One region of the Paenibacillus sp. FSL R5-0636 genome, then DNA from elsewhere that is predicted to be linked to it. Evidence: riboswitches for the same ligand, from Rfam matches in the RefSeq annotation. Region 1 holds a riboswitch; each other region holds the start of a gene.
What was found. Region 1 has a riboswitch for cyclic di-AMP ahead of MKX34_RS17035 (APC family permease). Riboswitches for the same ligand answer to the same signal wherever they lie in the genome.

Region 1 (7,664 bases):
ATGATGGTACGACCTTCTTCCTCATTCAGCTTTTGCAATAGCTGAAGAACTTCGAGCTGATGCGCCATATCTAGGAAGGTTGTAGGCTCGTCAAGGAATAAAATATCTGTTTCTTGAGCTAACGCCATAGCGATCCATGCGCGTTGACGTTGTCCACCTGAGAGACGGTCAATAGGGCGATCATGAAAAGATTCCATGCCCGTAACAGAGATGGCGTTGGAGATGATGTTGCGATCCTCAGCGGTCATCGTGCCAAATCCCTTCTGATGAGGGAAACGACCGTAGCTGACCAGCTCAGATACCGTCAGACCGTCAGGAGCCGTTGGGTTCTGCGGTAGAATCGCTAGCTGCCTAGCAACCTCTTTAGTTGAAAAGTTATGGATCGATTTGCCGTCCAGCATTACGGTGCCACTCTTCGGCTTCATAATCCGGGCCATCGTTTTGAGGATTGTAGATTTACCGGAGCCGTTAGCGCCCACTAGTGCGGTGATTTTTCCCGTAGGGATAGACAAGTTCAATCCTTTAACTATAGTAGCCTCTGCATACCCAATACTTAATTCTTCTGTATTCAAACGTTCTGACATGATCTACAACTCCCTTAAAAGTTTTATGGAGCTATGCTCCTAAGTATGAACTAATTTACGCTTTAGACTTGGCGAGTAAATATAAAAAGTAAGGTGCGCCAATAATCGCAACCACAATGCCAGTCGGAACTTCCGCAGGTTGCAACACCCATCTGCCGATGGTATCAGCGGTAATCATAAGAAGCGCCCCTGTCAAAGCACTAGCAGGCAATAACACCTGATGACGGGGTCCCACGAGCCTGCGAGCCAGGTGTGGTGCTATCAGGCCGACGAAGCCAATACCTCCGCTTACTGCGACGCAGGAGCCGGCAAGCGCTACGGCTGTTACCAGAAGGAGAATACGTTCCTTCTCCACACGCATTCCTAGACCTAATGAAGTATGGTCCCCTAGATTCAATACATTTAGAACCCGGGCTTTATAGAAGGCGAACGGTAACAGAATCGCGATCCAAGGCAGCAAAGCAAGGACGAATCTCCAATCCCCACCCCATATTTTCCCGGCGATCCAAGTAGCTACAAATTGATAATTATTAGGATCAAGCGTAAGTGCCAATACAAGCTGGCAAGCATTGATTCCTGCAGCGACCGCAATCCCGATAAGGATCAGCCTTGTAGGAGACAGACCATCTGCCTTCCGGTAGGCAAGAATATAGATTAAAGCTGCGGTCAGGCCAGCCCCACCAAGCGCTAGGAGAGGCAAGACAAATACCGGAGCTGCTGTTGTAGCCGGAAAGAACGAGATAAAAATGATTACAGCAAAACCTGCACCAGCACTTATGCCCAGCGTAGCCGGTTCGGCGAGTGCATTACGTGCGAGACTTTGTAGAATACAGCCTGATACTGCAAAGCCCGCTCCAACTAACAATGAAATTACGATGCGGGGTAATCTGAAATCAAATAAAATAAGCTTTTGCTGATGTGTTCCATCACCCAGCAGTGTATGTAATACCTCCAGTGGGGATAGACGCATAAACCCTGTATTCATACTGACTATAAACACCACGACGATCAGTATAGCAAGGAGCGATAACACCGTTAGGGCGCGTGTACGGCGTTCTTTTTCATCTGGAGTAAGGGTTATTTTGGGCATTACAGCTCCCCCTTCCGCTTACTCGCTAAATAAATAAAGAAAGGTACGCCGATGATGGCAATTAAGGCTCCTAGCGGTGTCTCATACGGTGCATTTATCATTCTTGCGGCAATATCTGCAAAGATAATCAATAAGCTCCCCAGAACAGCCGAGCAAGGTATAATCCAGCGGTAGTCCACTCCAACGAAATAACGTGTAACATGTGGAATAATTAGTCCTATAAAAGCAATCGGGCCAACCGTTGAAACCGCACTTCCAGCTAAGATAACCACAACAATCATACATGCCAACTGAACTAACCTTGTCCGCTGCCCCAGACCAACCGCAACTTCTCTTCCTAAGCTGAGCAATGTAACGGATCGTGATAACATCATCGCTGCAATTAAGGCCACGGCCACCCAAGGGAATATAATCTTGATCTGAGTCCAGCTAGCTCCCCCCATCCCACCGGCTAACCAGAAGGCTATATCCTGAGATAAGTTGAAAAGAATAGCTACTCCCTGACTAATAGCAACCAATAAAGCACTAACTGCCGAACCTGCTAGTGTCAATCGCAAGGGGGTCAGGCCATTAAAAGAAAGCGAACCGATTCCGAATACGATAAAAGAGGCCACAGCGGCACCGATAAAGCAATACAACATTAGTGAAGTGAATGAGAGTGAGGGTGCAAAAGCAAATACTATTGCCAGCGCTACTCCTGCTCCTGCATTCAAGCCTAACAGCCCTGAATCCGCAAGCGGGTTTCTTGTCATCCCCTGCATGATAGCCCCTGCTACTGCGAAGCAAGCACCGACTAAGGCGCCAGCAATAGCACGTGGAAATCGCAGTTCTCTGATCACCTGATGTTTTTGTAAATCTGGATTGAAATGAAATATAGCTTCCCATACTGTAGCTAACTTGATATCTGCCGCACCCACTGAAACCGAAAGTGCCAATCCGAAGGCAATAGCAGCAAGTCCAAAAATAAGAATACCAATGGCAGCTGCCGGTCGGGTATGTAAAGCTTTTTTGGGTTCATTTTTAATACGATTTGCGAAATCTGAGGGTGAAACCATGGGTTGTCTCCTTATTCAATAGTTACAATGGTTTATATGATAACAACAATCATTCTCATTATCGCAAAAATATTTATGTTGTACAATTGCAGGAACGATTTTTCCGTACTATGGGATTGGTTTATAAAAAAATGGTGCAGATCTTTGTATCCCGAGATACTTGATCTGCACGCCCTTCCCCACCGAAATGATCAGTCTCATTCATGGTGAATTACGACTTTTATTTCACAAGACTTTTTAGCACATCGTCAATGATTTTGCTGCCAGCGTTCGCACCACTGTAAAGCCAGCTGCTTGTTGAGCTCATTTCATGCACATTTCCAGCTTTCACAGCTGGGATGCCCTTCCAAATTGCACTATCTAAGATCTCCGAACCCTCAGTCTTATCACTATTTACAAGGAAAATATGATCTGCAGTCAGCTCAGAAAGCTTCTCTAGCGAGATCGGATTCCAAGTTGCTCTTGTTCCTACTGGGATCTCTGTTACTAAGTTAGGAAGCTTTACGCCAAGGTCTGTATATAATACAGCACCACTGCTGCGGGTTTCGTCTACAATATAGAAGTTTTTTTGCACCAACCATAGAATAGCCGCGGACTCTTGTCCAATAGCTCCTGCAAGCTGTTCTTTCGCAGCCGCTGCTTTAACATCATAATCTTTAATGGCTTTTTCTGCTTCAGGGGTTTTGTTCAAAATCTCACCAATCTTGAGCAAAGATTTGCGCCAATCTTGATTTAGTTCATCCCCAATTACATAAGTGGGTGCAATCTTATTCAACTGATCGTAAATCCCGTTCTGAACAGAAGACTCCGATGGGATGATAATAAGATCCGGAGCAAAGCTGGTTACAGCCTCTAACGGAAGATCGTAACTAATTGTAGGAACATCCTTCAATTCAGTGGCCAGATAATCCTGAACGCCATTTGTAACTGACCATTGAGCTACTGGAGTCACACCCAGAGTTACCAATGAGTCTTCCAAATATGAACCCAGGACGCGCTGTGGATTAGCCGGAATCGTTACTTCATGGCCCATTGAATCTGTTAATGTCTTAGGAGCAGCAGGTGCCTCTGTAGATTCTGCTGTAGGAGCTGTTGTAGGCGCTGTTCCTGCATTTGATGAACTTTCAGCATTATTATTACCACAAGCGGAAAGTAATAGCGTCATCACTATTAGTCCGCTCATTGTCACTTTCATGCTTCCTGATCTTTTTCTGTTAAGCCAAAACATTAAAAACCCTCCTATATGTAACTGCTTTGATATTCAAAGGTGATCTTTACCTCTGCTTCACCTTTAAATGATATTGATTCTCATTCTCTGTGTCAACATATAAATTTCAAATTCTGTGGATTTGCAACAATTTCCTTCATATAAAATACAAAAGAGGTTATATTCCGAACATTCCGGATATAACCTCATCTTTAATCTTCTACTTATTTATTTAAATGATAAGGGACAGTCGCTACTACAACGTCCTTTTGATTCATTAGATACGAGCGGATTAAAAAGCTGGTCTGATTATGAAGCACGGCTTGCCACCAATGTTTGGTAATAAACTGTGGAATCAGAATCGTGATGTGATCCGTCGCAGCTGTCTTCCACTCAACCGTATCGATAAACTTCACTAACGGACGAATGATACTACGATATCTGGAACGAAGTACAATCAGGCGTACGCCTGGATTCCATTCCTCCCACCGTTGCTCCATCTTATGAATGTCTTCTTCATCAAAGCCTACATACACAGCAACAACATTATCTGTTAGAGACTTCGCATAGCTGATGGAATGTAATACGGCACGTGTAACCCCTGCAACAGGAACAACTACAGTACTTCCTTTAATTATAGGTTTATCAGTAGCCGGACATATACGCAGTTGATCCGCAGTGTTCAAATAGTGCTTATGAATACGGTGGAACACGAACATTACAGCAGGTAAGAAAATGAATGCCATCCATACGCTCGAGAATTTAGTAATGATAAATATAAGCGTAATCGTCAATGTAGTCAGCATACCGATGGTATTTACAACAAATCTTTTCACCCATCCAGCAGGTCTTGTTTTGATCCAATGCACCATCATCCCCAGTTGGGATAAGGTAAAAGGAATGAACACGCCTACCGCATAAAGTGGAATCAAACCTTCCGTATTCCCATGGAATGCAGCCACAAGTATGATAGACATAACTCCTAGAAAAATAATCCCGTTTGAGAAGCCCAGGCGGTCACCACGGACCATAAATGCGTGTGGCAGATATTTATCTTTTGCAAACATAAAGGCAAGCAGCGGAAACGCTGAATATGCTGTATTAGCTGCCAAGAACAAAATCACTGCTGTAATCCCTTGAATGAAAAAGTACAATCCGCCACGGCCAAAGGTCGATTCAGCGATCTGAGAGACAACCGTAGCCTTTTCATCTGGCACAATACCATACCAATACGCCAGCACAGTGATTCCGGTAAACATAAAGCCAAGGATAAGTCCCATGATCATTAGCGTCTTGGCTGCATTTTTCTCAGCCGGTGCTTTAAAGTTTGGGATCGCATTAGATACGGCCTCAACCCCCGTTAGGGCTGAACAACCAGAGCTAAACGCTTTTAATAGTAGAAACAAACTTACATTAGATACGGCGCTGCCTATTTCAGGAACATTCGCATGCGCGCCACCCATTGCATATTTAACGATACCGGAGATAATCAGAACAACAATCGAAACCACAAACAAATACACTGGAATTGCGATGAACGAAGCCGATTCAGTCACTCCGCGAAGATTAATGATTGTTAATAGAACGATAACAGATACAGCGATGAGAACAGTATGATTATGAAGACTTGGAAAAGCCGATGTGATCGCATCCGTCCCTGCCGAGGCACTAACCGCTACGGTAAGAATGTAATCCACCAATAATGAACCCCCAGCGAGCAGCCCTGTCGGAATACCAAGATTGCTCTTGGCTACGATATAAGCTCCGCCTCCTTGCGGATAAGCAAAAATCGTCTGCCGATAGGATAAAATCAAGATGGCCAGCAGGCCCAATACGGCTAATGCAATTGGCAGGGAATACCAGATGGCAGTAAACCCGGCAGCCACCAGTACAATCAGAATTTGTTCCGTTCCGTAGGCTACAGACGAGAGCGCATCAGAAGACAGGACAGCCAGTGCTTTAACCTTGGATAACTTTTCATGATCGAGTTCATTCGACTTCATCGGACGTCCGATCAATAGTCGTTTTACCTTGCTTACCATGGTGGATACAGTTCCTTTCTTTGGGAGCTGAAACGGAATTTCCGTGCGCTGTTTTCATTGGTGGATTTCATAAATGCAGACACAAAAATAAGCATACGGAAATGATCCGCATGCTTATGCATGGTCATTTTCCCACCTTGCTTACGAGGTTAGCTGGCGGATTCGGGCTGTGGTTATAGCCCTACGGTACAGGTCTGTTCGACCCGGTTCCGATTCACCCCATTGGCATGAATGCCAAGTTTGGTTCCCCCGTTTTTCCTAAGAAAATTCAGCGCATATTCAACTTCTCACAAGGTCTAATATTAGTCTACAAAGTGCCTACAGTAAAGCGTTGAAAAAAATGAAAAAAGAATGAAAAAACATCCAATAAGCTCAAATATAGCGTCTTATTGGATGCTCTCTTTCATTATCTTCAATTATCCCTCTAGCCCGTGATTTTAATACCTTTTCAGCTTTTTTGTAACTTCCAAAGCGAAAACTAAAATCCTAAGCTCTCCTCTGCATCTACTTCAATCATTTCTTCTTCCTTACGTCCATACCAAAGAAGGAGACTAATTAGAGCAAAAGCGATTAAAGCTAACAAAGGAATCGTAATAAATCCGAAGTAGTTCAAGTAATCTTTATTACAAGGAACACCAATTGTACAAGGTAGAACTTTACTTAACGCTGGAATCTTCTGTTCCGCATAATGATAGATTGAGATACTGCCACCAATCAAACTTAATGGAAGCACATAAGGAATGATGCGCTTATCTCCACGGAAAGTGGCAATTCCCAACAAAAATAACTGCGGATACATAAAAATCCGCTGAAACCAGCAAAGCTTACAAGGTTCATATTTCAAGACTTCACTTAAATACAAGCTACCAGCTACAGCAACCAAAGAGACAAACCAGGCCAGATAGAGGCAGTTACGCTTGCAAAAAGATAGGAATTTTGTCACTTTGCCTCCACTGCTTTTGCGGCGGCGTTAATTTCAGATGTAATCGCTTCAATATCGAAAGGTTCAGCCGTTTTCACCCCATTAATGTAGAGCGAAGGCGTAGTTGTCACGCCTGCGTCAGTTGCCAACTGAATGTCTTTCTTCAGCTCATCTGCATAAGTTTTCTCTTGGATGTCTTTACGCAACAGATCGTAATCGATCGCTAATTTCTCTTTTTCAGCAAGGCTTATCAAGAAATCCTCAGTGGCCCATTCGTCGCTCTCATCCCCTTGCTGCGCATATACAGCATCATAGAACTTCCAGAATTCATCCTTATTCTGATGGTATACAGACAATGCAGCTAGTGAAGCTGTCTCAGAGTCAGGACCAACGAAAGCCATATTTACAAAGTAAAGAGCTGCTTTTCCCTCGTTGACAAAATCTTGAACAATTTTCGGTTTCATGGAGCCAGCAAACTGGGAACAAGCTGGACATTTGAAATCGCCAAATTCAACAAGCTTAACAGGTGCATCCTCATTACCAATCCTAGGTAGCTCACTGTAATTGAATTCTACCGGTTCTCCTGTAGAGACATTCTTTGCTGCATCTTTCGAAGCTAACATAAACAATCCAACAAAAATGATAACTACTACAGCTATTGAACTAATAACTAAAATTCTCGTTTTCTGCTTCTGTTGCTCCTGTTCTACCCGTCGTTTCTCTTGTTTGCTCAACTGGGGAACATTTGGACTTTTTTTAGGTTT
Region 2 (7,664 bases), 2.3 Mb from region 1:
TCGGAAGTTCAGCCACAGGCATTTCTCTTGTTGGCGGTAATGTTGATTTAACAGGTACTCTCCTTGGACCGCTTATCAACTTTGCATTCTCGACTCCTCGTGCAGGAGTGATAACATCCCTTGCTGCTTATTTCAGTAATACCATAGCTTTATCGCTGCTTGGTACTACAATAAATGTAACAGCACAGTTGTACCAATCGGCCACACCAAATAACACATTTACTGCTATTCCAGGGGCATTAGTAGCGCTCCCACCTATCACAGATACTATTAATCTAGGAACTTTTGTCAATGGAATTACAAATGATATCAATTTTGCTGTAACACCACAGACACGTCTGCTTATGGTATTCTCAGCCACTGCTACAGGCCTCACCCTTGTAAATACAGTCACTGGTTATGCAAGTGCTGGCTTTACGATTGTATAATCATTAAAACAAATTCAAAAAAAGGCATCTGCCATTCCTTCTAAGGAGTGACAGATGCCTTTTTGGTAATATGCGGTACAATTACTTGATCTTTCGGACTCAAATGCCGCTATTCGTTAATTTATCCCTGTTTAGAGAGATCATCGGACCTGAGAGGCGCTATTGGGCAGAAATGGTGCTCAATAGCGTCTATTTTGTACAAATAACGCCTATGGGGTCCAATAGCAACTCAAAAATAGGAAAATATTGCAAATAAGAGCGCTTGAGTCCGATAGTCTGTCAATGCCACTCCCCGCTCTTCTTCTCTCCTACTCATGTCCGGAGGCTGAATCCCTATTACCGAAACCTTCCTTTCCTTTGGTCTCGATCAGGAGCTGCAGATACGCTGCTTATTACACCTCCTTCTATACACTTACAATCACTACTTAGAGTCTACTGTTTCTTTCCCACGTCGGATGAGCTGCTTACTATGCCTCCCTCTATACACTTACCTTAACTACTTAGGTCTACCGTACTCTCCCACGTCGGATGAGCTGCTTACTACGCCTCCTTCTATACACTTACCTTCACTACTTAGGGTCTACCGTTCTTTCCCACGTCTGATGAGCTGCTTACTACACCTCCTTCTATACACTTACAATCACTACTTAGGGTCTACCGTTCTCTCCCACGTCGGGTCAGCAGCTTATTACGCCCCTTCTATACACTTACCATCACTACTTAGGGTCTACCGTTCTTTCCCACGTCTGATGCGCTGCTTACTACGCCTCCCTCCATACTCTTACCATCACTACTTAGGTCTACTGTTCTTTCCCATGTCGGGTGAGACGCTTACTACGCCCCTTCTATACTCTTACCTTCACTACTTAGAGTCTACTGTTCTTTCCCATGTCGGGTGAGACGCTTACTACGCCCCTTCTATACTCTTACCTTCACTACTTAGAGACTACTGTTCTTTCCCACGTCGGGTGAACTATATTTGATGCTGTGGTAGGGTAGGGACATTAAGTGGCGTTCTAGGTACAATATGCTTGTAAATGTTCAACATCCACCGGTTAGTAAAATACCAAAGGCTGGCTCATTCGTAGATTTCACTACTGATGAGCCAGCCTTTAGTTAGATATCCATTATATTAGGGAAATCCTCCCTAATATTCATCGATAATCGTTTTAAAATAAGGTTTTTAGGGAAATCCTCCCTAAAAATTCATGCAAATACCCATTTATGGCTAAAAACACCCTATTATTAGGGAGGATTTCCCTAATCCACGTTCTAGGAGCCATAATTCCCTTCACTTTAGGGAGAATTTCCCTAATCCACGTTCTAGGAGCCATGCTTTCTATCACTTTAGGGAGAATTTCCCTAATTCACGTGCTAGAAGCCATAATCCCCTTCACTTTAGGGAGAATTTCCCTAAAGTTCTACCCAGAAAGACGTCCCATAGCCAGCTCATGCTCCCTGGCTATGGGACGCCTTTTTCCACTTAAACGCTTCGCTTGTAAAGGTCTCCCTATAGATCAGCTAATCTGCTGACTGCCCTGCTGCTTCTCTAAGAAACGTTGAAGAATCGCATTGAATTGCTCCGGCTGGCACAGATTACTTGGATCTAATGCGTTCGGAATAATCGCCAACTGCGCATGTGGCAGCTGGGACACCATTTCCTTCATACAATTCACTCCAAATTCATTAAAGTCCCCTACAATACATAAAGCAGGACGTTTAAAAGCCTTTAAGCATCTGGTGTAATCAACATGGCTTGTAGCCAGTCTTTGCCGATATAGCTCCCGGGGACGTTTGTCCAGCAGCCCTCTTCTAATCTCATTGTAGGCCAGACTCCAGCGCTCTCGGTACATCATCCGAATCGAAGGCAACACCAGCTCGCTTGGGAGATAATACATTAGCAAACTGCAATATGCTGCCATAGTTTGTATTTTCCCTACAATTGTTGATCCGTGAGTCCTACAGAAGCTGTCTGCGACCACAATTGCTTTTACACGCTCAGGATATTGTTTGGCAATATGCTGAACGACTAAGCCACCATAGGCGATTCCTACAAAAACTGCTTCACGAATACCTAGGTCATTCAACAGCATAATCAGATCCAGACATTGCGTCTCAATAATCTCATGTGGGGCCTCCAGCAGTTTACCAGACTTACCATTCCCCCGTAAATCGCACAAAATCACTTTATATTTATCGGAAAAATACTCCAGCTGTGGTTTGAACATACTGTGTGTTAATCCATGTCCATGGATAAACACAACCGGAGTGCCAGTTCCATTGATTTCATAATAGAGCGAAGTTCCGTTCAGTTTAGCGATAGGCAAAGGTAACACCTCTTTCATAATAAATTCTACGTCTATATCTGCTTAAAAACGCAGCAAAAAACCACAGAGGGATTCTCTGTGGCTATTCATCACTAAACACGCCATTCATCCTCTCTCCATACGCTTACGAGGTTAGCTGTCGGATTCGGGCAGTGAGAGTTGCCCTACCTGCAGGGATGCATGTTATGCACCCGGAACAGGATTCACCCCATAACCAGTGCCGACTCTCACATCGGCTGCCAGTTGTTGGTTCCCCCGCTTTCCAGAAACGGAAATTAAGCGGATTGCTTATGTAATTGTAAATTTAAGATAATTGTCAGTTCTGAGATGAATCATACTCTTGTAAGGTTTGCTTGTAAAGGAGGGCTCTGGTCAAAATAATGTTGAAAGCAATGCTTTTCATTTCATATTGAGCATACTCTTCATTTTCTCTTTCTTTTGCTCTTGTTTACTCGTTTTATTTAAGAAAATGGCTCTGAACCAAGCCAAACGGAGGTTAAAACACCAGTACTTTCTATATAAAGGCCATCCTTTTCACTGGAGATATGAAAAAAGCTAAGCAGAATCAGAGATATTCCCCTGTCCACTTAGCTTTCTCTTACAATACTATGGCTACAAAAGATCGGCGTTTTTCAATGCATGCTCCCAGCTTGGAAAAAAGAACAGCGCACTTCTCATAAGCTCAGGATCGCTCTGCTTTACTTGTTTTTTACTGATCGAGCTTCCGTCGCTTTGCAGCTTTTTGATCCGACTTAATACTTCATCAGCCTCCAAAGGAATTTCCATTGAAACACTCCTTTCTCAGTGACCTGTTTCCCTTCATTTTCTCCATAATATGTTTATTTATTCCGTACTCTTTATTTCCCCAGATTAAACCATCTGATAGATGGGTTGTTCAGCAATGAACCGGCTAGGAAGCATGGGATATTTGTCTGCTAAGATTTCAGCTAAATATTTCATTCCCGGCGCTTCACTCTCCGCATGACCTAACATGATGAGCGCTTTAGATCTGCCTTGGTGCCCTGCATCCCGCACATATTCCGGAGTCTCCCACTCTGGTCCCTCTCCAGCAATAATTAAATCAAGATTGTGATCATTAAAATGCGGAATAGCCATCGTCACGCCTCCTCTGTAACCTACTAATATCCCTACGCGTTTGCAGGACAGAGACAGGTCACCAGCAGCGCGTACATAAGAGATCCCTAGCTTACTTTTAATATACTGAGCAGCTTCCAGTACAGTCATAGCAGGAATAGTGAGAATCGTAGCAGCTGCTTGCTGCTCTTCCACGTATGCGGACCAATCTAGTTCTCGCAGCAAACCCACCATAATTCCATCCGGCTTTTGCCGATGCCAATAATCATGATAACGAAAAATAGCAATTTGGGAATGTTCGATCAGACTTTTTTTCGCATGATAAACCGGATCACCTTCTAACCACTCGCTCGCCGCATGATGGCTATAAAATACACCTTCATGCGTGATCAGCAAATTGGCTCCTAACGCTATTGCTTGCTCCACAACATTTTGTGTGGCAGAGAAGGCCGTAATAATCCCTGTGACTTCAGTTTCCGGTTCCCCTGGGTTCAGAATATCGACAGTGCCTTCTACCTGTTCCACAGTTCCCATTAAATCTTCCATAATCGCTCTAATCGTGAGGCTCACTATCATCATCCCTCGATTCGAAATCTAATAAATCTTTCTGCCTTTAAGATCCTCAATTCCGCTCTTGCGGTAAAAATACGTATTGATCCGATCTCTCCATTCCTGCGCATGCTCTGCTTGCTCTTCAAGACGTTGCTTCACTTGCATATACAATCCACTATCCACGCTGCCTTCAAGTGATTCCCATGTCGCTAGAAGCTGTGCAGCCTGCTCTGCCCCCTCGAAATGAGTATCGTAAATATGTTGTATAACCGTTTGCCCCGATTGCAGAACATGCGTGTATGGAACATGATGAAAGAACAGCAACAGCTCTTCTGGACAAGACGCTAGATTCTCATAGTTTGATGCATTAAGACCCATATACTGTCCACTATAACCCGTTCCCGATTTGACTGAACGATCCACACCAATGCCTTTATGATCCGCATAATGGTACGTTCCCCACTTGGCGTATTCATACCCATCCACATTCGGCCCATAATGATGATCCGGATTAACCATCCAACCCACACCTAATGGAGCTGTGTAAGATTCGTAAATCCTCCATGAGTCCATCAACATCCCGCGAATAGCAGCCACTAGACCTTCATCAGTGCCAAAGGTAAGCCGAATCCATTCCTCAGCTATTTCTTTTGCCGTCAGCTCCGGATTCCAAATTAATCTTCCATATCCATACAGATTAGCTTGAGCTAACCCATGCCCCGTCCAGTTCATGTCATCTCCAACATTAGTTACAGCAGCCACACCATTATACTTATTTCCCCACACCGATCCGTCCACAACATGTTTCACAAGCGTAGTTTGCCCTTTGGCATAAGTATTGAAATCAAGGACTTCTTTCCACTGTGGAACAAGATAACAGAGATGCCGCTGCTGCCCCGTATATTCTTGAGCAATCTGAAACTCCATCAGATGACTGGTATGTTCCAGTGCGCCAAACAGCGGAGATACCGGTTCTCTGACTTGAAAATCCATCGGTCCATTCTTGATTTGCAGCACTACATTATCATTAAATCGGCCATCCAATGGTTTGAAATGATCATATGCCGCTCTGGCCCGATCTGTCTTACGGTCACGCCAATCCTGCTTGCAGTTATATACGAAACAACGCCAAATCACGATTCCGCCAAACGGCTCCAGTGCTTCTCCCAGCATGTTGGCGCCATCTGCATGGTCACGCCCGTAAGTGAATGGTCCTGGTCGATTTTCTGAATCCGCTTTGACCACAAACCCGCCAAAATCAGGTATCGCCCGATAAACCTCACTAGCCTTATCTTTCCACCATTGCCGCACCGCTGAATCCAGTGGATCAGCTGTCTCCAATGCTCCGATCTGTATCGGGCTGGCGAAGTTAGCACTGAGGAATAGCTTAATTCCGTATACGCGGAATATTCCTGCAATTAACGCGATATCAGGCAAATATTGCTCCGTTATAAATAGAGATTCAAGCTCATGAACATTCACATTGTTAATCGAAATCGCGTTGATCCCCACAGAGGACATCAATCTGGCATAATCACGCAGCCGCTTTGTATCGTTAAGAAATTGATTGGACTCGTAAAAAAAGGACCGTCCAGCATAGCCACGTTCAATACTGCCATCAAAATTATCCCAGTGATTAATCATTCGCAGGCCGTTCACCGGACTCATAGACAAATTCAGAGCGTCTATTTCGCTTTCTGTTCCTATCAGCCGTAAAAGATGGAATACGCCATACAATATTCCAACAGGCGTTGAAGCACCGATAGCGATACATTTCTCAGCAGCGTTTGTACGTATAAGGAAACCTTCAGCACCCAGTGAATCGGTTCGCTCTCCTGCGAATACTCTACCAATTAACGGATTCCCCCCTTGGAAGGTTCCTATAACGATACACGGTCCTTCTGATTGCGCTGTGAGCAGTGGCGCTTTGCCCAGCATAGAGGTCATCCCCTGTATGAATTCCGCGGCTGCCGCCTGAATCGTTTCGTTGTCCTCCGTTACAACCAGCTCACCACACCAATTTGTATATTGATTGTATAGAGATCCAGATTTCAGCTGGCCATAGTTGAGCCAAGCCTCATAAGCGGTATTTGTCATGTATATTCCTCCCGTATAAATAACCCGCCCTGGATTGAAAAGGACGGGTTCATAATTCGCAAGCTTGAGCAGGTTACCCGCTCTATGATTTGGTGACAGCGTTAAGCAATTGGTGATAAGCCGGCTTAGGATTATGCTGCTCATCGAATAGAAATGGCCAATTTTTCCGTCCCCGAACAGGGAAGCCGTCCAGCCATGTATAGTCATCCGCTGCTCCCCAGAAAGTGACTGAGCTAATCACGTCGCGGTATTCTTTCAACAGAGCAAACATCGCTTCATACCGCTCTGCCTGCAGCTCGAGCAGTTCGGCAGGTGCAACCTTTAAATCCATTCGTTTGTCATCGAAACGGAACATGGACACATCCAGCTCTGTCAATTGGAGCTGAAGCCCTAAAGATGCATACTTCTCAATAGCAGCACGTATTTCATCTAAGTCCGGATCGTATAGATTCCAGTGCGCTTGCAATCCGACGCCATGGATCGGTACTTCCTGTTCCAGCAGCGACTTCACCATTTTATAGATTTTGTCGCGCTTAAGGGGATTAGACTCGTTATAGTCGTTGTAGAATAACAAAGCCTTTGGATCGGCTTCATGAGCGAATTCAAACGCTTTGCCGATAAACTCCGGTCCGACAATATCCAGCCACTTTGACTGGCGAAGAAGTTCTTCTCCTTCATCTGCAATAACTTCATTTACAACATCCCAAGCATAGATATCTTCCTTGTAACGCCCAACCACGGTCTGAATATGTGATTTGAGCCGTGCAAGCAATGTCTCTTTGCTTACACGCCCGCCCATCTTATCCTCAAACAACCAGTCCGTAGTCTGGTTGTGCCAGACTAAAGTATGCCCACGCATAGCCATATGATGTTTTCGGGCGAAGGCAACCAACTGATCTGCTAGTTTAAAGTTATAAATGTCTTCAAGCGGATGCAGACTTTCAAACTTCATCTCATTTTCAGCGGTAATGCTATTGAAATGATAGGCGAGCAAATGCTCCTGTGATTGTATCGTCAACGGGTTAACGGCTGCGCCAATTTTGAAATCCTCAGCAAATATTGTTTTTAGAGCAGGTTCTGTGTAATCACTAGCTTGTCTCAACAAGTTCCCTCCTGACAAACGCATTTATATCAGTATTCGAATAATTAAGACTGATAATCGAAC
Region 3 (7,664 bases), 3.3 Mb from region 1:
CTACAATCTTGTCCAAAATATTTTGATCAATCAAAAAATTCTGTCCCAGGCTTTTCTTAAACTTGAATCCATAACGTTGAATAATCTCTTTGGTCCGTTTTGGAGTCGAAATTTCCTCTCTACCACTCATGAAGTAATGCCTCCCTGATCAATTTGGGCGAGAGCCCCGGCAAATTCCTCCCGCGTAATCCCAAACATCGCCAGCCGCTTGTACAGCTGTTTGCCGTTACAATATCCGATTCCAAGCAAATTACCAAGCGCCATACGTCTTTCAGCAGCCCGAGGGTGTACAAGCATTCCAGCGGCCATAAGGTCATCAATACCAATCAAAGCAGGTGCTCCTTCAAAAGAGGTATGTACATTACGCAGCGCATGACGAATCGCCTCTGGCGATGCATTCTCTACACCGATATCCCCTTTTCGAGTTGCGTCCTTCTCCGGAATAAAAGCATGCTTGCAGCCCGGCACCTTCGCTGAAACGATTTTACGAATTCGCTCCCCAGCATGGTCCGGGTCCGTAAGAATAATAACCCCTCTGCGTTCCATAGCTAGCGCAATCTTCGCAATTACAGTCCGGTTTACAGCAGAGCCGCCTGTCTCAATCGTATCTGCTTCCACAGCACGCTTAATGGCTACGGTATCGCTTTTGCCTTCAACGACGATTAATTCCTTAATCATATTTCTTGACTCCTTCCAAAAAAAGCAAAAAGAAGAGATTCGCTCCTCTTCTTTTGGTTAAAGAATGTATAAGTGATGAGCGGTTGCTCTGCGATCAACGAAATGATCATCCAGCGTTCCTTAACGGTTATCATCACTATAGCTTATCAAAGGATTTTTTGCAAAAGCTTTAGTTCTAGTTAAGCTCTGGTTTCACAGGTCCAATCACATATACGGTACGTGATTTACGGCCGAAATTACGAGCATGGCTCAGGGAATCATAATAGACATCCACTTTATTGCCTTTAATGGCACCGCCAGTATCCTCTGCACGGCGGAATCCAAGCCCATCGATATAAACCCACCAGCCAATAGGAATTACATTCGGATCTACTGCAATTGTACGACCTTCCGTTACGCGTGTTCCGGAGGCAGTTTTAGTACCTATTCCTGGCTCTTCTGACGAATAAGCTGTCATGGAGACGTTCTTAATCATCTTCTTGTACTCAAAGTCTACGCCAGCCTTGCTTGTGACGTTCTTAGTCTTAGCGCTAACTTTAGTCGTTTTGGAGGTAGTGCTTGATTTGGAAGTTGTTGTAGCTTTAGCAACTACAGTAGGCTTAGGAAGTGCTTTAGTACCAACGGCAATGATCTTATCTTTTGTTACCGTTTGTACTTCCTTGCCGATCATGCGCATAGAGGCCAGTTCTCCGTCTTGATAGATCTTTTCAATATGCTGAACCATGACGCCTGGTTTGCCTGCCTGTGCCACTCTAACTGTTCCCACAGTAAGGGAGGGATCTGCTGTCTTAATAACACGGAAAGGTAAGTTAGTTGTTCGCTGTACCGTTTGCTTGTTGATACGAACGATCTTAATCTCCATGTCAGCAGAGATGGTGGTGTCTAACGAAGGAAAAATCTTATCATAGCCTTCTAGGTTGATACCCAGTTTGTCAATCGCCTGACCGATGGTGTCTTCGGTCGTATATAACGTTTTTGTTGCTCCGTCCGCAGTAAGGCTAAATTTCTGCGCACGATTGATAACGACACGGTCACCGTCTTTTATTTCATCACTCAGACCTAAAGATAATTCATCATGCGGCTGCAGCGAAATTTGCTCTTTCTCCAACACATCACCAAGAAGTGCTTCTCGCGTTTCAAGTGTCTGTGTTTGCCCGTCTATTACTAAAACAAATTGTTTGTTACTTTGACCGTGTACGTACAGCAGAATTAACAGCGCGATTGCGATTGAAATCACACCTGCAAGTAAAAGTACGCGAGTATTTACTTGCTCCCACCGTAATGCGAAAGACCTGCTGGATGACTGCGAATCATGGGATACCTCTGGTTGGAATAAGCCCATTCTCTCCATCCTCCTTACATAGCCTCGTCGTCAATTTGTATATCATGAGGACTGAATTTCTTTGACGAAACTATTTGAGATTGTCACAGGATACGCACGTATTAACTTAGCGTCTCCTGCTCATGGATCGCCTGCTCGGCACAGCTACTCCCACACCTGTTATATAACAGTATGCGGGCAACATTCAGTTTATTCAAAAATAAAGAAGCCTAAAAAGAGTTCTCTTGAGGACTCTTTCGTGGCTTCTCCGATGTCAGAATACGCGGGAATGTTTGTGCACGAGGTTGCCTCTCTTACTTGCGCTTACGGGGTTAGCTGTCGGGTTCGGACGAAAGAGAGACGCCCTATTTCAGGTCACCCGCTCACGGCGGTTGCCCTTAAATTCACCCCAAAGACCACGTGAAGAAATCAAATATTGTTCTGCGGCAATTCCTAGTCGTATTCAAGATACAGGCATGCGGCAGTTCAATATTGGTTCCCCCGTTCTCCATACGGAGACTCAGCGAGACGATCCATGAATCAATGGCTGTCACAATAACAACAGCTCACATCACTGAAAAGATGATATCCTGTTTTGATGCATGTTGTAAAGGACGATTCAACCACGTTTACGCAAATATATGGTTAAAATATTGTAATAATCAGCCGTTTTTATATTAAAAAAGTTTAATATATCGGCTATTCTCTATTTTTCACCCGTTTTACTCCTGTTTTCAGACAATCCCAAATCGTTCCAGTGCGTTCGCATACGTAATTTTAGCCAATTCTTCCCATGTTAACCCTTTAATTTCAGCCGCAGCCTCTGCTACTAACTTCACATGAGCACTCTCATTTCGCTTGCCACGGAAGGGGTGTGGAGTCAAATATGGAGCGTCTGTTTCGATCAATAATCGGTCCAATGGCGTCTGTGCAAGCACCTCTTTAGGCACTCTGGCATTTTTGAACGTTATCGGTCCTCCAAATGACAAATGAAATCCAAGGTCTAGACACATTTTTGCTGTTTCCCAGCTGCCTGAGAACGAATGCATCACGCCACCAATTTCATTTGCTTTTTCCTCCCGTAAAATCCGTACAACATCTTCATGAGCATCACGGTCATGTATGCAGATTGGCATTTTTAGTTCACGGGCTAGTCCGATTTGTTTGCGGAAGACCTCCTGCTGCACATCCTTGGGAGAGGTATCCCAATAATAATCCAATCCAATCTCTCCGATGGCCACCACTTTTTCATGGCTGCAAAGAGAGGCGATCCAATCGAGGTCCCCCTCTTTCATATCAATCGCATCCTGTGGATGCCAGCCCACCGCTGCATAAATATAATCATAAGATTCAGCCAGCTTCATCGTTGAAGGGATCGTTTCCCGATTAAATCCAATATTGATCATCTTGCTAACTCCGGCCTCTACTGCACGAGCAATAACTTCCTCGCGATCCTCGTCGAATTGAGGCGCATCTAGATGTGTATGTGTGTCGAACAGATACATTTTAAAGCTCACTCCTTGTTGTTTTTATCAATAGTTCCATAAATATTTGTATTATTTTGCAAAAATCTCTGCTACAGAAGAGGGCAAGCGTGTAAGGGCTTTTTTCAGCTTATCCTGTGGGAAATATAGATGATATCTGCCACGATGAATTCCGCTTATTGAGCGCACAATATCCGATACCTCTGAAATTTCCCGCAATTGCTCATTCCGATCAAGCAGTAAAATTTGATTATTGTCGAAGGCTGCTCCTGGACGGAACACATCATAAGGCAAATCTGTCGGATAATCAATCTCTAGGTCATATTCTGGGTTAAGTCCCACTCCCGCAAAACTGCTGCGGATTTCCGTAATCATATCTGTATCCAAATTCTCGATCTCTACATATTTATACAGTTTACGATGAATAAAACGGGTACACAAGTCGCTTAATAACTCATCTTCTTCAAGTGTCCATTGCATAAAAGCAGTCTGTACCAGTGCCTCATCAAGCATTAAATATTGCTTCACTGTTACTTCTCCTCGAAAGAGATCTTCCAGCGGAGCGATCATAAAGCGAAATTTGTACCCCTCTTGGAACAATTCTTTAGCTCTACGGAAGATTTGACGCAAAATAATTTCAGAGCTGCGCGTCACCGGATGAAAATATACCTGCCAGTACATTTGATAACGTGACATTAAATAATCTTCAATGGCATGCATACCTGATTCTTTTACTACAATCCGCCCATTATAAGGACGAAGCATTCTCAAAATCCGATCAATGTCGATGGTTCCATAGTTTACACCTGTATAGTACGCATCACGCAGCAAATAATCCATACGATCAGCATCCAGCGGACTGGAAACCAAATTGACAACAATTTCATGCTCATAAGTCTTAGAGATAACTGAAGCTACTTTACGAGGAAAATCTTCCTCCACATCACGCAATATTTCGGTAATCTCCGTGTCCTCCAAAATAATCCGGCAGGTCCAATCCTCATGGTTCATTTCAAAAGCTTCTTCTATAGAATGGGAAAATGGGCCATGCCCTAAATCATGCAGCAAAGCCGCACACAAAGTAAGCAAACTTTCTTCCGGAATCCAATCCTTATACCCGCTGCGCTCAAATTGCGAAATGATTCTTCGTGTAATTTCATATACTCCTAAAGAATGAGAAAATCGACTATGCTCTGCACCATGAAAAGTGAGATATGAGGTACCTAACTGGCGAATCCGGCGTAAACGCTGAAATTCTTTTGTATTAATTAGTCGCCAAATAATCGTGTCCTGTACATGAATATAATTATGAACGGGATCCTTGAAAACCTTTTCTTCCGTGAGCGGCTGCTTCATGAGATCAACTCCTTCTAATAATTTAATATGATTTTAACTAATATCAGTATATAATAAGTAATTATGTCGTACTTTGTCGAAAAGTATCATTTTTGGTCTTGGTAAATCGACAAAATGCTTTCAGGGTAATTCTTAATTTTTATAGGGACATTCAAAGTTCTTATGGAAATTTTCTTATTCAGCCTATGAAAAAAGGTTGACTGATTTGGGAATCGTTGGTATTATAAGTATCATAAAACAGTGAACAATGTCGAATAATGACGTTTTTGGAACATTGAGAGGAGTAACGATTGTTATGATGAAATCAACAGGAATTGTAAGAAAAGTAGACGAACTTGGACGGGTTGTTATTCCTATTGAATTACGCCGTACACTTGGCATTGGCGAAAAGGACGCACTGGAAATTTACGTTGATGGCGAACGGATTATGCTTAAAAAGTATGAGCCTGCCTGCATTTTCTGTGGCAACGCTGAGAACGTAACTTACTTTAAAGGAAAAATAGTTTGTCATGAATGCATTTCTTCCATCCCTACCCCTGTGACAAACTAAATTAAATAGTATATAATAGAACTAATCAAATTGTTAATTCTAACCTTTTCATATCTCCTTGACCTCCCGTGACCGCGGGAGGTATTTTTTATGTCTGGGTTTGCCCTCCCGGTTATCCCCTCCCTAAGGGCAATGTGCTTCAAGACGGAACCAGTAATACTTAGTTGTATTTCTTACAGTAATTTTAAATGATTTTTACCATTAAACGAATTAATTGTATTTTGTACACTTATATTCCCTATATCTCCGTGAAATCAATCATTTCCACCTTTATAACTGTATGAAGTACAACTAAACGAACAAATACATAAAAAAATTCAAAAATAACTGTACAAAGTACATTTAACCCACAGATAAATCATTCAAGCTCGGGCCGTTTCCAAGAATCCTTAGTTATTCTAAGAGTTCGTCTACAACACTTACTCTTCTGCTCTATCAAGCAACGCATTATAAATATCCCGTTTGGCTACACCCCGGTCTGATGCCGCTTTTTTCATAGCCTCTTTACGTGGCACATCCTGTGCTTCGTAATGAGCTACATGTTCTTCAATGCTTAACTGACGCCACCACGCCGATTCTGCGATTTCAGCATCTTCCTTGCTCTCCCCTTCTACGACAATAACATATTCGCCTAGCGGAGGATGTTCAGTAAGCCAAAGTGTACATTCCTCAATTGAACCGCGTAGAAACTCCTCATATCTTTTCGTTAATTCACGTGCCAACACAATCTGGCGATTGCCGAATGCTTCTTGAAGATGAGCAAGTGTCTTAACTACGCGATGGGGAGATTCGTAGAACAACAAAGTTCCTTGAGCCGAACGAAGTGGACTTAATACTGCTCGGATGTCCTTACGCTCTCGGGGAAGAAAGCCGATAAAAGTGAACGTATTCGTAGATAGACCAGAAGCGATCAAAGCTGACAACGCTGCGTTAGCTCCAGGGATAGGAATCACCGGAATTCCATGACTTATAGCAAGGGCTACAAGATCCGCTCCAGGGTCAGAAATCGCTGGTAAACCGGCATCGCTGACGAGTGCCAAATTTTTTCCTTCTATTATATAGCGTACAAGCTCAGGTCCACTGGCGGCCTTATTATGCTCATGATAACTAAACAACATCGAAGGTGAAATCTCAAAGTGGCTGAGTAATTTCCGGGTCTGTCTCGTATCTTCCGCGGCAATAATATCACATTCCTGTAAAGTGCGGACTGCACGATAGGTCATATCCTCCAGATTACCGATAGGTGTAGCCACCAGAAAAAGCGACCCTGTTGTCTCCTGAGTACTGGTATTGGTCTTGTTTTGAAAACTGCTTTGGCATGATATCGTCATGATTTACCCTCTTTAGCACCATAGTAGATGTCCATAATCTCTGGACAGTATTGATTGTCCTCATTATATACGATGAGCGGTGGTTGTAAACGAACCTCAGGCTTTCCATCACGTGCAGCTTCGATTAATACCATATTAGCCTCTAGATGAGCACGTGGATGTACAAACCGAATAATCTTTGGCTCGAGTCTATATTGTCTCATAAGACTGATAATATCAACCAACCGTTGTGGTTTATGAACCATACTTACCTTTCCGCCCGTCCGAACCAATCGCACACAAGCCTGAATAACCTCCTCCAGAGTACAGCCTATCTCATGACGAGCCATAGCCTGATGGTTGTTCAGCTTCAGATCACTGCCATTAAGCGGCATATAAGGAGGGTTCACCGTTATTGCATCATACACACCATGTCCTGCGGTAGTATATAACTCGCGTAAATCACCTTCATGAATTACAACCTGATCCTGAAGGCCATTGAGAGCCACACTACGACGAGCCATATCAGCTAAACGAGGTTGTATTTCAATACCTTCTATAGAGGCTTTTGTCCGGGTAGTCATTAAAATCGGTATTACACCATTTCCCGTACAAAGATCTAGAACTCTTCCACGTGGCGGAACACTGGCGAAACGAGCAAGCAATACAGCATCCATAGAAAAGCTAAATACTTCATCACTTTGAATAATGTGCAGGTCATGCGTTAGTAAATCATCCACCCGCTCCGTCGGTAACAAGGGGACAGATATATCATTAAAAGAATTCGTCATGTAATAATCTCCTAAAGGTTTTGTTGAAAAAAACTTGCTTCAAATGCATATGCCTATTGGCCAAAATTCAAAAAAAACCGTAGGATTAATCTCCTACGGCTGGATATCCTCATTTATTAAGAAAAGAAAGACAGAACAGACAGTCACCTTCCGTGCGTAAATGTCCAAAATAAA
Region 4 (7,664 bases), 3.2 Mb from region 1:
AAATAATGTCATCTGGGTCCGTAAGCCTTGCCTTGGTGGAAGATGATTAGGGCCTGCTTGAAGACGATCCGAGACGCTCATCGCTCGGGATTTCTACTGGAGTCCGAACGCCGGCCAAATTTGAGGAAAAGCTTCAATTAAAGGCTCCTGAGTCCGTTAGATGCTTCATGCGCTTAAAGATCGTCTGAATTCTAGTCAGTGACTAAATTATAGAAAGATTTGCGCTCGTTCGTATATCCGCTTGGGCGGTCATCTGCTCCCGTACAGCTCTAAGCTGTGCTTTCAGTGCAGGAACACTTTTTTGCAGAATAATGCTTATTTGAGAAAGAGGCAGCTTTAAGCCGTACCACAATACCTTCACAAGCTGTTCCTCCCAAGGTAATCCCTTAGCCGATAGAAGAGAGCGCCGGGCAAAAGAATCAGCACACTGGCGAATACAAGTGCGGTAAGCGTGGATAGAGAATAACTGAGGGTCGAAGTTATCCTGACGATATATTTTATGAAGCTCTGTGAAGGTGCGGATAGTAACCTTGTCTGCCTCATTAGATTGTTCTAATAACATGGAACTGAGTACGTAGACTTCATTAGTATACTTTTGAACACACTCTGCAAATTTAGCACTGTAGGTGGACACGGGAGGTAAGGGGTCAGGCATGGTGAACACGATCCTTTCAGAATGAGAGATTTGCTTGAATCTATAATATAGAAAAGTAAGAGATGGATTTATTGATAAGATCGGCGGTGTCTGGTTCCGGGCAACTGTGTTTCTGCTGGGAGGCAGTGGATAAAGCTTTGGAAGGTTTGTAGTAGAGCCGTTCACTTCTGGAATTGCTCCCCCCAGCTGCAACACTGTACAGACGCCCTTGCTGAATATGCCCAGCCAAGGATTTACCCTGGAGCTTGGCCTTTAAATCCTGCAAAGCACCCTGAACTAGCTCAAGCTTAACCTGCTCCCAATCTGAACCTTCGCGGCGGACCTTATCCAGCGCTTCCTCAAGACGGCAATGACAGATAGCCCGTAAAAAAGAACTCCATTTAATGAGATCGAAATTTTTGGTGTTGGCAGAGATTAGACAAGCCCCCCAACTGCAACCTCCCTTACAGGTGAGCTTCAGAATACCATAACGGCAGCCTTCAGCCCCTTCCATTCCATAGTGAATAGGCTCGGGTTCATCCAATACAAATACTTCAATGCGGGATAGTCTGCGCTGGTCCATAGTAGGGTTCCTCCTTAGATTTCCAAAAGCTTTAAGTCTACATGATGAGTGACACTAGCCTTTTCTACACAAGCGAGCATTTCCATTTTATTCTCACAGACTGCGGTATGCTCTAGCCATAGTCGGAACTTCTCTTTCCGTATAACAGATAGATGTAAGGGAAAGGTGCTGCGGGATCTCAAGACATACCAACCGGCGCTTACATCTTTCCAAGGCTCCTTGAAGGCTGTAAACCACGGGAGTTTTTGATGCGATGACCAATCCTGCTGCTGTTGTTGTTCTCGAATTTTTTTATATATTTCATATACAATCTTAGAGTCTAAACAGTCTTTACAAGAAGAAGGTGTACTGAATTGGCGAAGGGCTTGGATCTGGTTCTGGCCAAATGCATAACCTACAATGTATCTGTGATTATTTTCTTCGAACCACAAGGCCCCGAAACAAACGTAATTTAGACTTATCGGCTCAAGCAGCCCTTGATGTATCCCTAAATAATAGTGCTTCAAAACATTCACCCCATCCAGCGTGCTATCACCTAATAGGCTCAGGTAACGCAAAAACCGCAGCAAGAGGAGGACCTCTGCTGCGGTTTTGGATTACAGGCAGATATACCTGGGCCAAAGCGTGGCGGATCAAGGGTCTCTCTCTTTACGCTTACGAGGTTAGCTGTCGGATTCGGACGGTGAGAGTCGCCCTACCTATTGAGACTTACGCAGTCTCCTTTGGATTCACCCCAAGTAGGCCAGGTGGCCTGATGGTTCCCCCGTTCCCTGCGAATGCAGGAACTCAGCGTTGATTGTTTTTCATGAATTAGATTCAACCCGAATCATACTCTTTTCAAGATTTTCTGTAAAAAACGGAAAATGTTCTTTTAGAGCGATTTTAACCATATCCTGCCGACTACGACTGAAAAACGAGGTAAATAGGTATTTATGGCGTGTTATCGCGCCTCTTTCTCGCTCAACCTCAGCTTCTTGCGTTTCTACCTATAAAGGGAATTTGCAGTATTTTCGCTCTAAAAAGGTGAATAAAATCACATGGGTTATAGATAGCGATTAAACGCTCGAAACTCGAGTAAACAAGAGATATAGAGAGATTAGATATCAAGTAAGCGCTATCTAATGGGAAAATAGTTTTTAATTTGCATTATTTTGGCATCATTCAGGTTTTACAAGTCTTCGTGCATAAGAGTATGATTACTCCTGTTTCAACGACAATCGAATATTTGATCCGCTTAATTTCCGATAAGGAAAGCGGGGGAACCAACAATCGGCAGCCGATGTGAGAGTCGGAAGCTGATTATGGGGTGAATCCTGTAGAGGGTGCGAGTGAGCTCGCATCTATACAGGTAGGGCGACTCTCACCGCCCGAATCCGACAGCTAACCTCGTAAGCGTATGGAGAGAGGATGAGTGCAATGTGACCGCTAGCGAGCCACAGAGGAGATCCTTTGTGGCTTTTTGCTGTGCTCTTAGAAGCAAAGCATTTATGGAGGCCTCCCCCAAGAGGTCGCTAAATTCATCATTAGCGGTATTTGTAAGGCAGCGTCTAATGACGTGACACAACCGAGCTTTAGGTTGTGCCCGAAAATGACGATAGGTCAACATCCTTTCGGAGATTTTCGTTGCCTCCTTGTTGTAAATGAGCAGGAGGAGAAAAAAGAGATGACGGATCAGAATGAATATGTGCTTGTATGTGCGCCTACAAAGGCGGGAGAACATTTCATTAAACTTCTGAAGTTCAGGGGTATTAAGATGGCGGGATTAACCAACAATCTGGCTGAGAAAGCTTTACTAGAGGAGCTCGGAATCGAGCAGGTTATTCTAGTGGATACCCGCCATCAGAGCACTTGGTTTCGCCCATCGTTCCCGGTAGGCAGGGTATATCTGTTTGAGAGCAGCTTTCCGCTTTGCTGCCGCTATATTCAGATGTGCCGTACCTGGACGACACAGCCAATTTTTGTGATTACAAGTTCTATAAATCCTAGATTGGTCTATAAAAGACTTGGTGCGAGCTATGTAATCTATTCCCATAGTGGTGATGCTGATTTTCTAATCGATAGATCACCTCATCAAGGATAATGGAAGGAGTGCGGAAGATATGATGGATCTGTATATGGTGGCTTCGTTAGCTGTAATTTACGGGTTATTTTATGGCTTTATGCGCTGGTGCGCAGGTGTAGTTGAGGATACGGGGAGGGATAAGCTGTGATTCTAGTAATCGCTGTTACCCTACTGTTGTTTATATATCTGGTTTACGCGTTGATTCATCCTGAGAAATTTTAAGGAGGGGCATTCATGGGCATTTTGCAAATAGTCGTCGTAATTGTAATTCTCATCTTGTTGGTCAAGCCGATGGGGACGTATTTATATCATGTATTTTCTAACGAACCGAATCGTACGGATCGCTGGTTTGCAGGCACAGAGAAAGGTATTTATAAGCTGATCGGCCTGAAAAAACGGGACGGAATGTCCTGGAAGAAGTATGCACTCAGCTTTGTTTTAACTAATATCGTACTGGTTGCTTTCAGTTATATTTTTCTAAGATTACAGCGGGGATTGCCGCTGAACCCGAATGGAATTGCCGATATGGAACAGACGCTTTCATTTAATACGGTGATCAGCTTTATGACCAATACGAACCTGCAGCATTATAGCGGGGAGACGGGACTATCGTATTTTTCACAAATGGCAGTCATCACGATGATGATGTTCACGTCTGCAGCGAGCGGATTTTCTGTTGCGGTTGCTTTTGTCAGAGGGATTACAGGACAGAAATCAGTCGGGAATTTTTTTGAGGACTTCGTAAAAGCACATATTCGTGTATTCATTCCATTAGCTCTGCTAGTTTCATTGGTGCTGGTAGGGTTGCATGTGCCACAAACGCTCAAGCCATCGCTTGAGGTCACTACACTCGTAGGGCAGACGCAACAAATCGCTATCGGTCCAGTCGCTTCTTTGGAGTCAATTAAACACTTAGGTACGAATGGTGGCGGCTTCTTCGGAGCCAATTCAGCGCATCCTTTTGAGAACCCTAATCCACTTACGAACGTTCTGGAGATTCTCTCTATGTGGATGTTGCCAGCCTCTTTGCCATATATGTACGGATTGTTCGCTAAGAACAAACGTCAGGGCTGGGTGATTTTCACAGCAATGATGACCTTGTTCGTTCTGCTGCTGGGGCTGAATTATTATGCGGAAACTAAAGGGAATCCCGCTATTAATGCGCTGGGGATCGAGTCTTCGCAAGGCAGCATGGAAGGTAAAGAGGTGCGTTTTGGTATCCCGCAATCTTCGCTGTTCACTTCGGTAACAACGGCAGCTACGACAGGTAGTGTTAACAATATGCATGATACGCTGACACCGCTGGGTGGCATTACCCCTCTGGCCCTAATGATGCTCAATAACGTCTTCGGGGGAAAAGGTGTAGGACTAATCAATATGCTGATGTATGCCATCATGGGCGTCTTCTTATGTGGACTAATGGTTGGCAGAACACCAGAGTTTCTCGGGCGAAAGATAGAAGCCAAGGAGATGAAGCTGATTGCGATTGCTATCCTTGTGCATCCGTTCATTATCCTTGTACCAACAGCAGGTGCGTTCTTAACGGACTTGGGCAACGGTTCCATCACGAATCCCGGATTCCATGGACTTAGCCAAGTGTTATATGAATATGTCTCTTCTGCCGCGAACAATGGTTCAGGATTTGAAGGGCTTGCGGACAATACCACCTTTTGGAATGTTACAACCGGGATCGTAATGCTGCTTGGCCGTTATGTCTCTATAATCGCAATGCTGGCAGTTGCAGGTTCACTGATCCAGAAGAAGCCGGTTCCTGAGACGATTGGCACATTCCGCACAGACAATGGTCTGTTCACCGGAATTCTGATTGGTACGGTAGTGATTATCGGTGCGCTGACGTTTCTGCCGGTCATTGTGCTCGGCCCGATTGCAGAATATTTGACCTTACGGTAGGAAGAGGGAGAACAAGATGAGTACTGTAAAAAGAAAAAAGCTGCTGACGGGACCCATACTCCTAAGCGCTGTAAAGGATAGCTTTATTAAGCTTAACCCGGTGACGTTAATCAAAAATCCGGTCATGTTCGTAGTCGAAATCGGCACGATTATTGTATTGCTTATGGTACTGGCCCCCGGATATTTTAATGCAGAGAAATCGGTAGGCTTCAATATCACGGTGTTGTTCATTCTGTTATTCACAGTGCTGTTTGCCAACTTCGCTGAAGCGCTGGCTGAAGGCCGCGGGAAGGCCCAGGCGGATTCGCTTAAGAAAACGAAACAGGATATCACAGCTAATAAGCTCGTTGGAGGGTCTGTGAAGACCGTTTCTTCCTCCGAGCTGCGGAAAGGAGATATCGTGATCGTCAGTCAGGGAGAACTTATCCCTGGCGATGGTGAAGTGATTGAAGGGCTGGCCTCCGTAGATGAATCGGCAATTACAGGTGAATCTGCACCTGTTATTAAGGAAGCCGGCGGAGATTTCGGCTCAGTCACAGGCGGCACCCGGGTAGTTAGTGATGAGATTAAAGTCAAAATTACCAGTGATCCCGGTGAGTCATTCTTGGATCGGATGATCTCCCTCGTTGAAGGGGCGAAACGTCAGAAGACACCCAATGAAATTGCACTAAATACACTCTTGATCAGTCTGACGTTGATTTTCCTGATTGTAGTAGTGACCTTGCGGCCAATTGCGACTTATCTGGGCGTTGATCTAGATATTCCTGTTATGATCGCCTTGCTGGTCTGTCTGATCCCGACCACAATCGGGGGACTGCTCTCTGCTATCGGGATAGCAGGGATGGACCGCGTCACACAGTTTAATGTCCTTGCTATGTCAGGGAAGGCCGTTGAAGCTGCCGGCGACATTAATACAATGATTCTAGATAAGACCGGTACGATTACTTTCGGAAACCGGATGGCGAGTGATTTTGTGCCAGTTGGAGATGAAACGGAAGCTGAGCTTACGGCTTGGGCAGCTATTAGTTCGCTAAAGGATGAGACTCCGGAAGGACGTTCTGTTATTGAGCTGGCTAAGAAGCTGGAACGCAGCTATGACAGCAAACTTGCTGAAGGCGGAGAGTTCGTAGAGTTTAAGGCTGAGACCCGGATGAGTGGTATAGATCTGTGTGATGGACGATCTGTTCGTAAAGGGGCAGTCGATTCCGTGAAGAAATGGGTACAGTCGAAGGGCGGAGTCATTCCCGCGAACCTCGACAGTAATTCTGATGCTATCGCTCGTATGGGGGGGACCCCGCTTGCTGTTGCGGTAGACAACCGGATTTATGGACTTATTTACTTAAAGGATACAGTTAAGCCAGGCATGAAAGAGCGGTTCGATGAGCTGCGAAAAATGGGAATCAAGACTATCATGTGTACAGGGGACAATCCGCTGACCGCAGCTACTATTGCCCGTGAAGCAGGGGTAGATGATTTTATTGCAGAGAGTACACCTGAGGATAAAATAGCGGTTATCCGCCGCGAGCAGAACGAAGGCAAGCTGGTGGCAATGACTGGTGATGGAACGAATGACGCACCTGCCCTTGCCCAAGCTGATGTGGGCTTAGCGATGAACAGTGGGACTACAGCCGCTAAGGAAGCAGCAAACATGGTTGATCTGGACTCCGATCCCTCGAAGATCATTGAGGTTGTAGCTATTGGTAAACAGCTACTGATGACGCGGGGCGCGTTGACAACGTTCAGTATTGCGAATGATATCGCTAAATATTTCGCAATTATTCCGGCAATGTTCATGCTCGCCATTCCTGAAATGGAAGCTCTGAATGTCATGGGATTGGGTTCACCTAGCTCGGCAATTATATCTGCATTAATATTTAATGCGATTATTATTCCGCTGCTGATCCCATTGGCTATGAAAGGTGTCTCGTATAAAGCGATGAGTTCTATGAAGCTGCTGGGACGTAATATTTTTATCTATGGTTTAGGTGGAGTAGTCGTTCCTTTTGCGGGCATCAAACTTATTGATTTGCTCGTAAGTGTATGGATATAACAACGGATTGACTAATCATTGAAAGGGTGAGAGCATCGTGAATAACAGAAAATCGATTGCGGACGCTGAAGAACAGTTGTCATCATCGAAGGGTGCTAATTTCTTTATTATATTACGGCTATGTCTAGTGTTTGTTGTTCTTTGCGGAGTGATTTATCCTCTGACTACTACAGCGATTGCTCAAGTTCTGATGCCATCGCAAGCAAACGGCAGTCAGCTGAAGAATGACGCTGGAGTTGTTGTGGGTTCAGAACTCATCGGGCAAAGCTTTACGGACCCGGCGTTATTCCATGGCCGTGTATCCAGCATTGATTATAAAGCGGAAGCTTCAGGCTCCAATAACTACGGCCCATCCAACCCGGATATGCTGCAGCGGACGAAGGATTCCATCACACAGTGGCAGCTGGATAATCCGGATGTGCCT

Region 2: linked by a shared signal. The riboswitch ahead of MKX34_RS27620 (alpha/beta hydrolase) and the one ahead of MKX34_RS17035 (APC family permease) in region 1 are both predicted to bind cyclic di-AMP.
Region 3: linked by a shared signal. The riboswitch ahead of MKX34_RS00190 (3D domain-containing protein) and the one ahead of MKX34_RS17035 (APC family permease) in region 1 are both predicted to bind cyclic di-AMP.
Region 4: linked by a shared signal. The riboswitch ahead of MKX34_RS02680 (hypothetical protein) and the one ahead of MKX34_RS17035 (APC family permease) in region 1 are both predicted to bind cyclic di-AMP.

Annotation. Positions count from the first base shown of each region.
Region 1 covers NZ_CP150232.1:3,766,050-3,773,713, forward strand. Annotated here, with positions in the region: gene MKX34_RS17015 (ABC transporter ATP-binding protein) at 1-584, opposite strand, end outside; gene MKX34_RS17020 (iron ABC transporter permease) at 640-1,674, opposite strand; gene MKX34_RS17025 (iron ABC transporter permease) at 1,674-2,729, opposite strand; gene MKX34_RS17030 (iron-hydroxamate ABC transporter substrate-binding protein) at 2,950-3,957, opposite strand; gene MKX34_RS17035 (APC family permease) at 4,161-5,978, opposite strand; cyclic di-AMP (ydaO/yuaA leader) riboswitch at 6,103-6,262, opposite strand; gene MKX34_RS17040 (disulfide oxidoreductase) at 6,457-6,921, opposite strand; gene MKX34_RS17045 (DsbA family protein) at 6,918-7,634, opposite strand.
Region 2 covers NZ_CP150232.1:6,044,815-6,052,478, forward strand. Annotated here, with positions in the region: gene MKX34_RS27615 (exosporium glycoprotein BclB-related protein) at 1-428, shown strand, start outside; gene MKX34_RS27620 (alpha/beta hydrolase) at 1,946-2,773, opposite strand; cyclic di-AMP (ydaO/yuaA leader) riboswitch at 2,861-3,047, opposite strand; gene MKX34_RS27625 (hypothetical protein) at 3,368-3,541, opposite strand; gene MKX34_RS27630 (Nif3-like dinuclear metal center hexameric protein) at 3,626-4,396, opposite strand; gene MKX34_RS27635 (alpha-glucuronidase family glycosyl hydrolase) at 4,445-6,499, opposite strand; gene MKX34_RS27640 (endo-1,4-beta-xylanase) at 6,582-7,601, opposite strand; gene MKX34_RS27645 (glycoside hydrolase family 43 protein) at 7,646-7,664, opposite strand, start outside.
Region 3 covers NZ_CP150232.1:36,908-44,571, reverse strand. Annotated here, with positions in the region: gene rsmA (16S rRNA (adenine(1518)-N(6)/adenine(1519)-N(6))-dimethyltransferase RsmA) at 1-130, opposite strand, end outside; gene rnmV (ribonuclease M5) at 127-678, opposite strand; gene MKX34_RS00190 (3D domain-containing protein) at 854-2,020, opposite strand; cyclic di-AMP (ydaO/yuaA leader) riboswitch at 2,306-2,535, opposite strand; gene MKX34_RS00185 (TatD family hydrolase) at 2,734-3,504, opposite strand; gene MKX34_RS00180 (HD domain-containing protein) at 3,556-4,839, opposite strand; gene MKX34_RS00175 (AbrB/MazE/SpoVT family DNA-binding domain-containing protein) at 5,135-5,389, shown strand; gene rsmI (16S rRNA (cytidine(1402)-2'-O)-methyltransferase) at 5,809-6,720, opposite strand; gene MKX34_RS00165 (tRNA1(Val) (adenine(37)-N6)-methyltransferase) at 6,717-7,490, opposite strand; gene yabA (DNA replication initiation control protein YabA) at 7,600-7,664, opposite strand, start outside.
Region 4 covers NZ_CP150232.1:599,513-607,176, forward strand. Annotated here, with positions in the region: gene MKX34_RS02665 (hypothetical protein) at 203-562, opposite strand; gene MKX34_RS02670 (hypothetical protein) at 696-1,217, opposite strand; gene MKX34_RS02675 (hypothetical protein) at 1,232-1,774, opposite strand; cyclic di-AMP (ydaO/yuaA leader) riboswitch at 1,855-2,019, opposite strand; cyclic di-AMP (ydaO/yuaA leader) riboswitch at 2,439-2,628, shown strand; gene MKX34_RS02680 (hypothetical protein) at 2,881-3,297, shown strand; gene kdpA (potassium-transporting ATPase subunit KdpA) at 3,514-5,190, shown strand; gene kdpB (potassium-transporting ATPase subunit KdpB) at 5,207-7,240, shown strand; gene kdpC (potassium-transporting ATPase subunit KdpC) at 7,296-7,664, shown strand, end outside.